4 regions of the Priestia sp. FW507-14D1A genome follow, and region 1 is predicted to be linked to each of the others. Evidence: riboswitches for the same ligand, from Rfam matches in the RefSeq annotation. Region 1 holds a riboswitch; each other region holds the start of a gene.

Evidence for each region. A riboswitch is a leader RNA that binds a small molecule or an ion and turns the genes downstream of it on or off. The one in region 1 is predicted to bind thiamine pyrophosphate.
Region 2: it holds a riboswitch for thiamine pyrophosphate, as region 1 does, so the genes downstream of both, thiC (phosphomethylpyrimidine synthase ThiC) here and thiM (hydroxyethylthiazole kinase) in region 1, are expected to answer to the same signal.
Region 3: it holds a riboswitch for thiamine pyrophosphate, as region 1 does, so the genes downstream of both, AC3WJG_RS24095 (thiamine phosphate synthase) here and thiM (hydroxyethylthiazole kinase) in region 1, are expected to answer to the same signal.
Region 4: it holds a riboswitch for thiamine pyrophosphate, as region 1 does, so the genes downstream of both, thiT (energy-coupled thiamine transporter ThiT) here and thiM (hydroxyethylthiazole kinase) in region 1, are expected to answer to the same signal.

Annotation. Positions count from the first base shown of each region.
Region 1 covers NZ_JBYSWQ010000005.1:161,243-164,376, forward strand. Annotated here, with positions in the region: gene AC3WJG_RS18405 (MFS transporter) at 1-944, shown strand, start outside; TPP riboswitch at 1,136-1,244, shown strand; gene thiM (hydroxyethylthiazole kinase) at 1,318-2,124, shown strand; gene thiE (thiamine phosphate synthase) at 2,138-2,782, shown strand; gene AC3WJG_RS18420 (pyridoxamine 5'-phosphate oxidase family protein) at 2,811-3,134, opposite strand, start outside.
Region 2 covers NZ_JBYSWQ010000017.1:21,267-24,400, reverse strand. Annotated here, with positions in the region: gene thiC (phosphomethylpyrimidine synthase ThiC) at 1-1,582, opposite strand, end outside; TPP riboswitch at 1,696-1,810, opposite strand; gene AC3WJG_RS25905 (hypothetical protein) at 1,892-2,182, opposite strand; gene AC3WJG_RS25900 (undecaprenyl-diphosphate phosphatase) at 2,641-3,134, shown strand, end outside.
Region 3 covers NZ_JBYSWQ010000011.1:3-3,136, forward strand. Annotated here, with positions in the region: gene crcB (fluoride efflux transporter CrcB) at 80-469, shown strand; gene AC3WJG_RS24090 (hypothetical protein) at 517-732, shown strand; TPP riboswitch at 891-991, shown strand; gene AC3WJG_RS24095 (thiamine phosphate synthase) at 1,113-1,736, shown strand; gene thiO (glycine oxidase ThiO) at 1,720-2,847, shown strand; gene thiS (sulfur carrier protein ThiS) at 2,844-3,047, shown strand; gene AC3WJG_RS24110 (thiazole synthase) at 3,053-3,134, shown strand, end outside.
Region 4 covers NZ_JBYSWQ010000003.1:176,173-179,306, reverse strand. Annotated here, with positions in the region: gene AC3WJG_RS14450 (amino acid permease) at 1-1,397, opposite strand, end outside; lysine riboswitch at 1,500-1,684, opposite strand; TPP riboswitch at 1,859-1,959, shown strand; gene thiT (energy-coupled thiamine transporter ThiT) at 1,992-2,600, shown strand; gene AC3WJG_RS14440 (ethanolamine ammonia-lyase reactivating factor EutA) at 2,757-3,134, shown strand, end outside.

The sequences.
Region 1 (3,134 bases):
GTTCAGTGAGTACACCTCTTTTATTATTTGTATCGAGAATGTTAGGCGGGGTTGGGGCCGCGCTCATTATGCCTGCTGTTATGGCCTATACAGCGGACGTGACGTCTGCTAAAGAACGCGCTAAAGGAATGGGCTATGTGACGGCGGCGATTACAACAGGATTTATTATTGGACCCGGTATCGGCGGCTTTTTAGCTGAATACGGCATGCGTGTACCATTTTATATGGCCGCAGTAGCAGGAGGCTTGGCTGCAGTGATTACGCTTCTTGTTTTGCCAGAGTCTCGTCCTGTACAAAATCATACTGTTTCAAACAATGAGAATCCAAAAGAAGAGCGGCTGCTACTGCAGCTTATGAATTCTTATAAAGAACCTTATTTTTTAAGTTTAATTATTGTTTTTGTGACATCGTTTGGATTATCCAATTATGAAACGATTTTTTCACTATTTGTTGATCATAAATTTAGCTTTACGCCAAAAGATATTGCGTTTGTTATTACGTTCGGCTCTATTGCGGGGGCTGTAGTGCAGGTTACGATTTTTGGATGGATTTTAAATAAGTTTGGTGAAAAAAGAGTGATTTCGTTTTGCTTGATGATGACGGGACTTTTTATTTTACTTACGCTATTTGTGCACACGTACTGGCTTATTATTGTTGTGACATTTATCGTTTTTTTAGCAACAGATATTTTACGTCCGGCAATCAGCACGCAAATGTCGATGATGGCACAAGACGACCAAGGATATGTAGCCGGACTAAATTCTGCTTATACAAGTCTTGGAAATATTATTGGCCCCGTTGTAGCAGGCTTTCTCTTTGATATAAACATTAATTATCCGTACGTATCAGCTGCACTTGTACTGCTTCTTTGTTTTCTTTTATCTTTAAGAGCAGGGAAGGACAGAAAAACAGTTGTGAGAAATCAAGCGGTTCAAGAGAAATAACCATAAGGAAAAATGATAGAATTCTTAGGGAATAGAAGACCTCCAGTAGCTTACTGGAGGTCTTTTGATTATTCTTTGAGGAATGGTGTAAGCTTTAAAGCGCCACTCAGCCTATAGAGAAGCTTTATTTTATCGGCAAAACAGTGAAATGGTTGCAAATAAAAAAGGTTAATAGTAAACTTTAAACGTAACAAGAATAGTATGGGAGCTTGCGCGGGGCAGGCTGAGAGTACAGGGACGCCTGTTGACCATTTGAACCTGTTGGATAATGCCAGCGCAGGGAATGTGAGTACATACCAAAGCACTTTGCGCATGCAAGGTGCTTTTTTGTCTTTTTTGCAGTGTTAAAACTAAATGAAAAGAGTGAAAAAACATGGATATTAGTAAAATTTCAGCTCAATTAGAGAAAGTAAGAGACATAAGTCCGCTTGTTCATAATATTACGAATGTTGTGGTAACCAACTTTACAGCAAATGGACTGCTTGCACTAGGAGCTTCACCTGTTATGGCTTATGCGAAAGAAGAAGTGGCTGACATGGCACGAATCGCCGGAGCGCTTGTCTTAAATATAGGTACACTGACGGCTCAAGAAGTAGAAGCGATGAGAATAGCAGGAAAATCAGCAAATGAAAATGGCGTGCCGGTTATTTTCGATCCTGTAGGAGCCGGAGCGACACCGTTTCGTACAGAAGTAGCACGTCAGCTTGTAGAAGAATTAAATGTGGCAGTTATTCGTGGTAACGCTGCTGAAGTTGCGAATGTAGTAGGCGAGTCATGGCTCATTAAAGGCGTTGATTCATTAGAAGGGCAAGGAGACGTCATTGAACTTGCTGAGAAAGCAGCGAACAAATTAGATACAGTGATTGTTATTACCGGTAAACAAGATGTAATCACAGATGGAAACAAAACGTATACAGTAGACAACGGTCACCCGTTATTTACGAAAGTGACGGGGACTGGATGTTTGCTGACATCAATTATAGGAGCTTTCGCTGCTGTAGAAAAAGAATATGTCGAGGCAAGCGTTGCTGCTTTAAGTTTTTACGGAGTGGCAGGTGAAATCGCCGCAGCGAAAAAAGGTGAAGAAGGGCCGGGAAGCTTTCAAATTGAGCTGTTAAACCAGCTTTATCTTTTATCTGGGCAGGATATTGAATCATATGCAAGAGTACATCAACGTTAAAAGGAGCCGGAAAATGACAAACAAAGAAATCAAAAAGCTGCTGCAAGTTTATTTTATAATGGGCAGCAATAACTGTACAAAAGATCCGAGAGCAGTGTTGAAAGAAGCAATTGAAGGCGGCGTTACTGTGTTTCAATTCCGTGAAAAAGGCGAGGGTGCCTTAACAGGAGAAGCGAAATATCAGCTGGCGAAGGAACTTCAGCAAATTTGTCAGCAGCACAGCGTTCCTTTTGTTGTGAATGATGATCTTGACTTAGCGATCCGCTTACAAGCAGATGGCGTTCATATTGGACAAGAAGATGAAAAAGCTCATATTGTTCGAGAGAAAATAGGAAAAGGAATTGTAGGCGTCTCTGTTCATAATGTACAAGAGCTGCAGCAAGCGATAAAAGACGGGGCGGATTATGTAGGAATGGGACCTGTTTTTCCTACGTCTACAAAAAAAGACGCAAAAGCAGTGCAAGGTACAAAGTTAATTGAAGAAGTGCGAAACCAGAATATTGACTTTCCAATTGTAGGAATCGGCGGGATCACGCCTGAAAATGCCAAACAAGTAGTAGAAGCAGGTGCAGATGGCGTTTCTATTATTACCGCGATTAGCTTAGCAGCGTCTCCAAAAGAAAAAGCAGCTCAATTGAAAGAAGCGGTAGGAAAATAAAAAAAGCGCACACTGTGCGCTTTTTTTATTATAGCTGAACAGTTTGAGGAGTTTCTTCGCCTTCATTCATAAAGCGAATTTCGTTCGGCGTAATTTCAAGAACAACATACTCAGGGTCATTTGGACCGTCAAACCATTCTTTCATGTGATCATTCCATATACGTCCTTTTAATTGATCACCAGTACGAAGAACAGCTGTACCAGATAATTCTAAGTATTGATCGCCATATCCTTCGCCGCTGTAGCCCAATAGTACGTGCACGTTCGGATTGGCTTCGATTTCTTCTGCCTTATGTGTATTGATATTTGTTGGTGTGTAAAGAGCGATACCATCTTCATCGCTAAAGAATGT
Region 2 (3,134 bases), on a different contig from region 1:
GAAGTGTTTCATCGTGATATTCTTTTGCGCGCTCTGGATCTAGTGAAAGGTTAAATTGATCATTCCATCTAAATTCAAATCTTGCTTTAGACAGCGCGTTATCGCGTTTTTGTGCTCCTGGATGGCCTTTTGCTAGGTCAGCGGCATGCGCAGCAATTTTATAGGTGATAACGCCTTCTCGAACGTCTTCTTTATTCGGCAGACCTAAATGTTCTTTTGGCGTTACGTAGCAAAGCATAGCTGTCCCAAACCAGCCAATCATTGCAGCCCCAATACCTGATGTAATATGGTCATAGCCTGGAGCGATGTCGGTTGTAAGCGGTCCAAGAGTATAAAAGGGAGCTTCTTGGCATATTTCCATTTGTTTATCTACGTTTTCTTTGATGAGGTGCATAGGAACATGTCCAGGACCTTCAATCATAACTTGAACATCGTGTTTCCAAGCAATTTTAGTTAATTCACCAAGCGTTTCTAATTCACCGAACTGTGCCTCATCATTAGCATCTGCAATGGAACCAGGACGTAGTCCATCGCCAAGTGAAATAGAAATATCGTATGCTTTACAGATTTCACAGATTTCTTCAAAGCGAGTATATAAAAAGTTCTCTTCATGATGAGCTAAACACCACTGCGCTAAGATGGATCCTCCGCGTGAAACAATACCTGTCGTACGTTTCGCTGTCAGAGGAATATAGCGTAAAAGAACACCTGCGTGAATAGTAAAGTAATCAACACCTTGTTCAGCTTGTTCAATTAATGTATCGCGATATGCTTCCCACGTTAGATCTTCTGCTACACCTTTTACTTTTTCAAGCGCTTGGTAAATAGGAACGGTCCCTACAGGAACAGGCGAGTTGCGGATAATCCATTCGCGCGTTGTGTGGATATCCTTTCCTGTTGATAAATCCATAATTGTATCGGCTCCCCAACGCGTTGCCCATGTCATTTTTTCTACTTCATCTTCAATAGCTGAACGAATAGCTGAATTTCCGATATTAGCATTGATTTTCACGTGGAATTTGCGGCCGATAATCATCGGTTCGCTCTCAGGGTGATTGATATTATTAGGGATAATGGCACGTCCTCTTGCTACTTCTTCACGCACGACTTCAGGATCCATCTGTTCACGAATAGCGATAAATTCCATTTCGGGCGTGATGATTCCTTTTTTCGCATAGTGCATTTGCGTTACATTTTGATTTTTTTTCGCGCGCAACGGTAAACGATTAGTGATAAAGCGCTCGTACTGATCTCTTGGATCACCATCATAATAACCGTTATCCTGTGGCTGAACCGTACGGCCTTGATATGTTTCTACATCGTTTCGTTCTGCAATCCACTTTTCGCGCAGAGCCGGTAATCCTTTTTGTAAATTAATTTCATAACAGGGATCTGTATAAACACCGCTCGTGTCGTATACACGTACGGGACTATTTTCTTCTTCCCCAAAAGATCCTGTAGTAGGAGACTGATGAATTTCACGCATAGGCACTTTAAGGTCTTCTCTGGATCCTTGGACATATACTTTGTGACTGTTTGGAAAAGGCTTTTTCATAGAAACTGATACGTTTTGTTTTGACATTACATATTCCTCCGGTTTCGCATAAAGTGTAGCTATACCGAACCATAAAAAAATCGGGTTCTGTGATAGACAGAACCCGATGGAATAGGCGAAAAAAGAATAAACATATACTATTCTTTTCAAGACTACTTCCCTCCGCTGGTATAACCCAAATCAGGTTCAAAGGGTTAAAGAGTTTTATTGCACTCTTCTCTCAGTCTGAGCTATCAGACACCCCTAGTAGAAATAACATTCAAATTATTCAATTTACGGCTTAAGTTTACCATCATTCGGTAAAAAATCAACCCTTAAATAAAAAAAGCTAGACAATTAACGTTGTCTAGCGGCATCAATTGCAATCACAATAGCTGTAATAATATGCATGATAAACCCTAAAAATGGAATCCAAGCAACCAGTGAAGTAACAATCCCTAGTATGTTTCCATACGCAGATAACCCTCGTCTATTAGCTAAAATGAGCGTGATAGCATGAAGAATAAATCCAATAAAAAGAGGAGTATAACTAAAGCCCATAACAATCCCGGCGCCAATTAAAGGAATTCCCAGCAAGGCTTCATACCCAGCAGTGACCCATTTCATTGTACGTACATTTCCATTCATAAGTAAAAAGCCTCCTAAAAAAGATACTACTATATACGAGTAAAGAGAGAAAAAAGTTTCAAATTACTTAGGGGATATGCCGTATAAGCAAGCATTAGTTGATTAAAATGATAGATGACAGTAAAGGAGATGGAAAAAACATAATGATTTAGTCATTTTTTCACACTAAAGAAAAATAGTCTAGATGATTCATTTTTAGCTAAGGGGCCGGAATTTATACCGAACATAGTGACTACTTTCTAAAGTAAATAAAAGCTGATATCGTGTTTTTTGATTATAGCATGTAAGGTTTTTATTACAAATTATTAAAGATTCTTATCTTTTTGCAAATACACATTGTATTTCATAGTTTTAACAATTATGATAAAAAAGCAAGTGTCAAATTAGGAAAATAGTTGAGCATGTAAAACGAAGCGATAAGCTTATTAATTTGAAAGAAAGGCAAGGTACATAGCTTTATGTGGGAAATTATTGTAGCAATCATTTTAGGGATTGTAGAAGGTTTAACAGAGTTTGCTCCTGTTTCGTCAACTGGGCATATGATTATTGTGGATGACCTATGGTTGAATTCCAAAGAATTATTTTCATCTCCAGTAGCTAATACATTTAAAATTGTTATTCAGCTAGGGTCGATCTTAGCAGTAGTAGTTATTTTTAAAGATCGTTTCATTAATTTATTAGGATTGGGAAAAAAGCCAGCTGCTCCAATTGGACCGACAAATCGCTTGAATTTAATGCAGGTAATTGTTGGTTTGTTACCCGCAGGAGTGTTAGGACTTTTGTTTGATGATTACATTGATGAACATTTGTTTTCTTTAAATACGGTGCTAATTGGCTTAGTAGTCGGAGCTGTATTAATGATTCTAGCAGATTTGTTTGGACCTAAACGTCCGCGTGTAGAGACGGTGGACCAAATGTCTTATGGACAAGCACTGGGTATAGGACTGTTTCA
Region 3 (3,134 bases), on a different contig from region 1:
AATCTTTCTTGCTTTAGCAGGCTATCTATGCGGTGAAGCGGCAGGAAAAAATTTAGTGAAAGTACATGAGGTGAAGTAAATGAGCATAGTGAGCTTGGCACTTGGCGGGGCAGCTGGAGGAATATGCCGTTATCTTTTGGGTTTAAAAGTTACAAAAACAGTTTCAAACCCTCCTTTTCCAGTATCAATGCTGTTTGTAAACTTGCTCGGTGCGTTTGGACTTGGTCTTTTTTACGGTAGTTATTATGGAAAGGTTCCGAGTCATGCTTATGATGATTCAATATTTTTAATGATTGGCATTGGGTTTTTTGGTGCCTTTACCACTTTTTCAACGTTTAGTGTGGAAACCGTACAGTTAATTCGAGAAAAATTTTATCGAAAAATGTTGGCGTACGTGGGGATTTCAGCATTTGGAACAGTTGGTTTATTTACAGTCGGTTTACTGGCAGGGACGTTTTTATTTAAGTAAAGAGAACGTTTCTAGTAGGGAAAAACAAAAAGACGGAGAAGTAGAGAATGGATAGAAAAGCAGAAGTTTGGAAATACATTTTGTTGATTGTAGCTGTTGCAGGTCAGATCATCGGTTTTTTATTTTTATTTATAAATGTTGTGGCAGCATTTATTTTTTACGGTTTTTATATTCTAACTTTTATTATGTTACTCCTGCTGTTTATATGGGATCGGAAAAAGGAAAAAGACAAAGAAGAATTCGACGACTATACCGATTACTAACCATATAAAAAGCAGAATGATGCGGTGCGCCGAGCCTCTTAGTAAAGAAGCCTAAAAGATACCTCTATAAAAGGAAGAGAGCCGTAAGAGCATAAAGGGATATTGTATTTACATCTAGTTGTGTTATAATTTTAAGTACGAAAACAAAATCAATAAATAGCAATCACTAGGGGAGCTTTTGAAGCTGAGACGAATGTATTTCGGACCCTTTGAACCTGATCTGGTTTGGACCAGCGTAGGGAAGTGGCGATCATGTTTACATAAAGATGCATGCTAACCACTCTACGTTGTAGAGTGGTTTTTTGTATGTAATAAAGCCCTCTACACAAGATGAAGTGATTGAAATTTCTCTTTATTCTGAATGGAAAGGTTTCGATCATGTGGATATTCCTAAATTTCATGTCATTACAACAGATAAGCAGCCAATCGAAGAGCTTCAAAAAATTTTAACAGCTATCGCGCCTTTTGCGGGCGCCGTTCATATTAGAGAAAAAGAAAAAACGGCAAAGCAGATTCAATGTTTACTAGAAAGCCTGCCATTTTGTTGCTCTAAAATTATTGTGAACGATCGAGTTGATGTAGCGCATGCTTTAAAAGCAAAAGGCGTACAGCTTGCCTATCATAGTTTAGACGTTTCGTTTGTTATAGACGCATTTCCTTCTCTCATGGTCGGAAAGTCAGTTCACTCTGTGGAAGAGGCTTTAGAAGCTGAAAAAGATGGTGCTCACTACATTCTATACGGACATATTTATTCAACACATTCAAAAAAAGGATTAAGAAGTCGAGGGATAGCAGCGCTAAAAGAAGTAGTAGATGCTGTGCAGATACCGGTTATTGCCATTGGAGGAATTACACCTGTAAATGCCAAAGAGGTGCTGCAAACAGGAGCACACGGTATAGCTGTGATGTCTGGTGTCATGCTTGCGCAAGATCCCCTTAAAGCGATTAAACAATATTCTCATATATGGACATCTGGAGGTGGAGAAAATGAAGCAGCATTATGATGTACTGTTAATCGGAGGAGGTATAATCAGCTCTTCTATCGCTTATCATTTGTCAAAACAAGGAGCGTCAGTAGCTATTCTTGAACGCAATCAAATTGGTTGTGAAGCTTCAAGTGCAGCCGCTGGTATTTTAGGTGCTCAAGCTGAAATTGATGAAGAAGGTCCTCTTTTAGACCTTGCTATTAAGAGCAGAAGCATGTTTCCCGAACTGGTGAAGGAACTAAAAGAAAAAACGGCCATCGACGTAGAGCTCATTCAAAAAGGCTTATTAAAAGTTGCTGTAACTGAAGAAGATGCACACGTATTAAAGAAAAAAGCCGCTCAGCATCACCGGTGGGATGAACATGTAAGATGGATCGATGTAAAAGAAGCGCGTTTGTTAGAACCCGGGCTTTCTCCAGACATATACGGAGCCATTACAATACCGGGAGACGGCCAGCTAGCTCCGGCTAAGTTAACCCAGGCTCTTGCTCATGGAGCCTTGTATCACGGAGCAGATGTATTCGAATACTGTGACGTTCATTCTCTTATTATGGAAAATGAAACGGTAAAAGGTGTACAGACGTCCAAAGGCTCTTTTTATGGAGAAAAAGTAGTTATTGCAGCAGGCTCATGGGCTAAACGCTTTATTTCTTCTGAACATTTAGGTCAGGTGTTTCCTGTAAAAGGGGAGTGTATTGCTCTGCAAAGTCATAAGCCACTGCTTTCTAAAACGATTTTTTTAGATGAAGGTTTTTACTTAGTGCCAAAGACTGGTGGAAGAATCGTAATAGGGGCAACTAAGCTACAGCATGATTTTACCAAGACGGTTTCTGCACAAGGTATTCAATTTTTGCTGAATAAAGCTTCTGCGCTTCTGCCGGCTATTAAAGATGCTACATTTGAAAAAGCATGGGCAGGTCTTCGTCCACAAACAAATGATGGCTGGCCTTATTTAGGAGAGCATCCTGAAATAGCGAATCTACACATGGCGTTTGGCCACTACCGAAATGGTATTTTATTAAGTGCTGCAACTGGAAAAATTATGGCTGATGCTTTGTTAGGGAAAAAGCCGAATCATTCATTTTTTACATCATTTCAGCTAACTAGAGTAATGGAGGGAGTTCATTGAATCTAATCATTAATGGTAAGACCGTTACTGTTGGAGATGAAATTGAAACGGTTCAGCACTTGTTGCAGGCTCAGAACCTGCATGAACGAGTGGTAATTGTTGAGCTAAACAAGAATATTTTACAAAAAGAAGAACATAGTGATGCAAGTTTGAAAGATGGAGATGCATTAGAAGTCGTTTCATTTGTAGGAGGAGGATGAAGAGTATGTTAAAAATTGGACAATATACATTTAATTCACGTTTATTATTAGGAACAGGGAAATTTCCAGACTTTACGACTCAGCGTC
Region 4 (3,134 bases), on a different contig from region 1:
ATAAGTTTTGACTTTTTCGTCCATTTGTATCCTAACCAAACAATTAAGAATAAAGGAAGTCCGATATAAGAAACAAGTACACCGTACCAGTCAATCGAATCACCCGTAAACGCCGAATAGTTTTGACCTAAAATGACAACAGCACATAAAATAAAGGCAAAGATAGGACCAAACGGGAAAAGTTTTGCATGATATGGAAGTTCACTCAAATCATGACCTTGAGCAACAAATGCTCTTCTAAAACGATAGTGGCTGATGGCAATTCCTAACCAAGCAATAAAACCAGACATACCAGAAGCGTTAAGTAACCACGTGTATACCGCACCGTCTCCAAAAAATGAAGCACCAAATGCAAGTGTACCGACAAGTGCCGTTGCGATTAAAGCATTAACCGGAACGCCTCGTTTATTTACTTTTGCTAAGAACCTCGGTGCTTTTCCATCTTTCGCTAAGTTCCAAAGCATACGCGTAGAAGCATACATACCTGAGTTACCAGCAGATAAAACGGCTGTTAAAATAACGGCATTGATAGCTGATGCTGCAAACGCCAGACCTGCTCGTTCGAATATTAAAGTAAATGGACTTACCCGCACATCATCACTTGCTAATGAATCCGCTGTGTATGGAATAAGCATCCCGATAACAAAAATAGCTAAAATATAAAATAACAAGATGCGCCAGAAGACTTGTTTAACTGCGCGAGGAACCGTTTTTTCCGGATCTTCACTTTCTCCAGCTGCGACTCCAAGCAACTCTGTTCCTTGGAATGAAAAACCAGCAGCCATAAAAATACCTAAGACAGTAAAGAATCCACCGTGAATGGGTCCATCACCAAGCGTGAAGTTTTTAAAACCTGGTGCTTCATTGTTAAAGATACCAAAAATCATCATAATACCAATAACTAAAAAGATGATAACCGTTACTACTTTAATTAACGAAAACCAAAATTCAGATTCACCAAATCCTTTTACAGAAAGGTAGTTAAGCCCAAACATAATTAATAAAAACAGGGCACTCCATAAAATAGAAGAAGAGTTTGGGAACCAAAATTTCATAATAAGGGCTCCAGCCGATAATTCAGCTGCAATCGTAATAGCCCAGTTATACCAATAGTTCCAGCCGAGAGCGAAACCAAAGGATGGATCTACAAACCGAGACGCATACGTACTAAACGAACCGGCTTCAGGCATATAAGCTGCGAGCTCCGCTAGGCTGGTCATCAAAAAGTAAACCATGACACCAATGATAGCGTAAGCTAAAAGCGCTCCCCCAGGTCCTGCTGTGTGAATTGCTCCACCACTTGCTAGGAATAAGCCGGTTCCGATGGCTCCTCCTAATGAAATCATCGTTAAGTGGCGAGATTTCAACCCACGTTTTAATTCTTGCTGCTCTTGCATAGATAAATGCTCCTTTCGAATGTACGGAAAGAGACGGGATAACATAAAAAAAGCCCGCAGTATATGTGCGCGCTTTTAAATCTGAAAACCGCGTCAACCTTCCGTGAAGATAGCTCTTCACATCACTCGCATGATGTGACAGTTCTGTTCCTGTTCGGAGACAGCCCCAGCTTAAATCAACAGAGAAGTGATCTAAACTTCGGCAATTTTTCCTTTCAAGCAACATCCTCAATGTTCTCTGCATTTCCGTTGCTTTACTATTAAAAACTGCGACCTCTACCTCATCGATTAGGATGAGGGTTTTTTATATTCATTTGACATAAAAGAAGTATACCAAATACTAAAACGATTGTCATTATAAAAAATAGATTCAGAAAATAGAAACATCTTTGAAATCTCTCGAATCTATTTTGTTACATATGATATAATGGATGTTGTCATAATACTACATAAATATCCGAACGTACCACAGGGGGAGCCGCCGTGCTGAGAGTGAACAAATTGTTCAGACCCTTCGAACCTGTTAGTTAACGCTAGCGTAGGAATGTGGGAATAGTAGCATATATTTGCTTACTCCTGTGTAAACCGTTTGATATGAATGATTCAAAAACAGGAGTGAGAAACGTGAATAAAGCATTACCTTTACAGGCTAAAATTGAAATAGCTATTTTTGCAGCATTGGCACTTCTACTTGATCTTTTGCCTTCCATTAAGATTGCAACGGCTGTGAGTATTTCGTTCTCCATGGTGCCCATTTTTATTATGTGCTTTCGCTGGGGAGTAAAAGGCGGGGCTCTATCTGGTCTATTATGGGGGCTTTTACAGTTGGCAACAGGAACGGCTTATATTTTAACAGCGCTGCAAACGTTTATTGAATATATTGTGGCTTTTGCTTTTATAGGTTTTGGAGGTATTTTTTCGCAATCTATTAAAACAAATTTAGCTAACAATAACAGATCAAAAGCTTTTGTTTTGATTGTTTTATCCCTTATTATCGGCAGCTTCGCACGGTATTTCTGGCACTTTATTGCGGGTATTATTTTCTGGGGGTCATATGCGCCAAAGGGCATGTCCGCTCTATGGTATTCTTTTTCAATGAACGGGATTTCAATGGTAGGATCACTAATAGCCTGCTTAATCATTCTTTCACTATTAATTCCATCGGCATCAAGAATGATTATAACTAAATCACACTCATCATAAGCAAAAAGACTAAATCTACCAAGATTTAGTCTTTTTTGTCATTTGTCACCTTTGTTTACACAAAAGTGTGTCAGGTTTGATAACATAGTTAGTGAAATATTCAAAAAACTGTTTTATGATAATCACCATATTCAAACGAGATAAGGGATTGATAGCATGCTACAGAAATGGATCACGAGCATAGGTTTAGATATTGGAACAAGTACAACAAAACTGATTGCAAGCAAGCTGTTAATAGCAAATCAACAAAATCAGTTTACGCTGCCAGGCTGTCAAATTATTGATCGTCGCGTAACGTATGCAAGTTCTATCTATACCACCCCTATGCTAAACGATGTTGAAATCGATGTTCAACGATTAACGGTACTACTAGAACAAGAGTATAAGAATGCAGGAATCTCCTTAGATCAAGTGGAGGCAGGTGCTGTGATCATCACAGGAGAAACGGCCAGAAAGAAAAATGCAGAAAGTATCGTTCACTATCTAGCCGAACATGCTGGGGATTTTGTTGTTGCAACAGCCGGCGCTGACTTA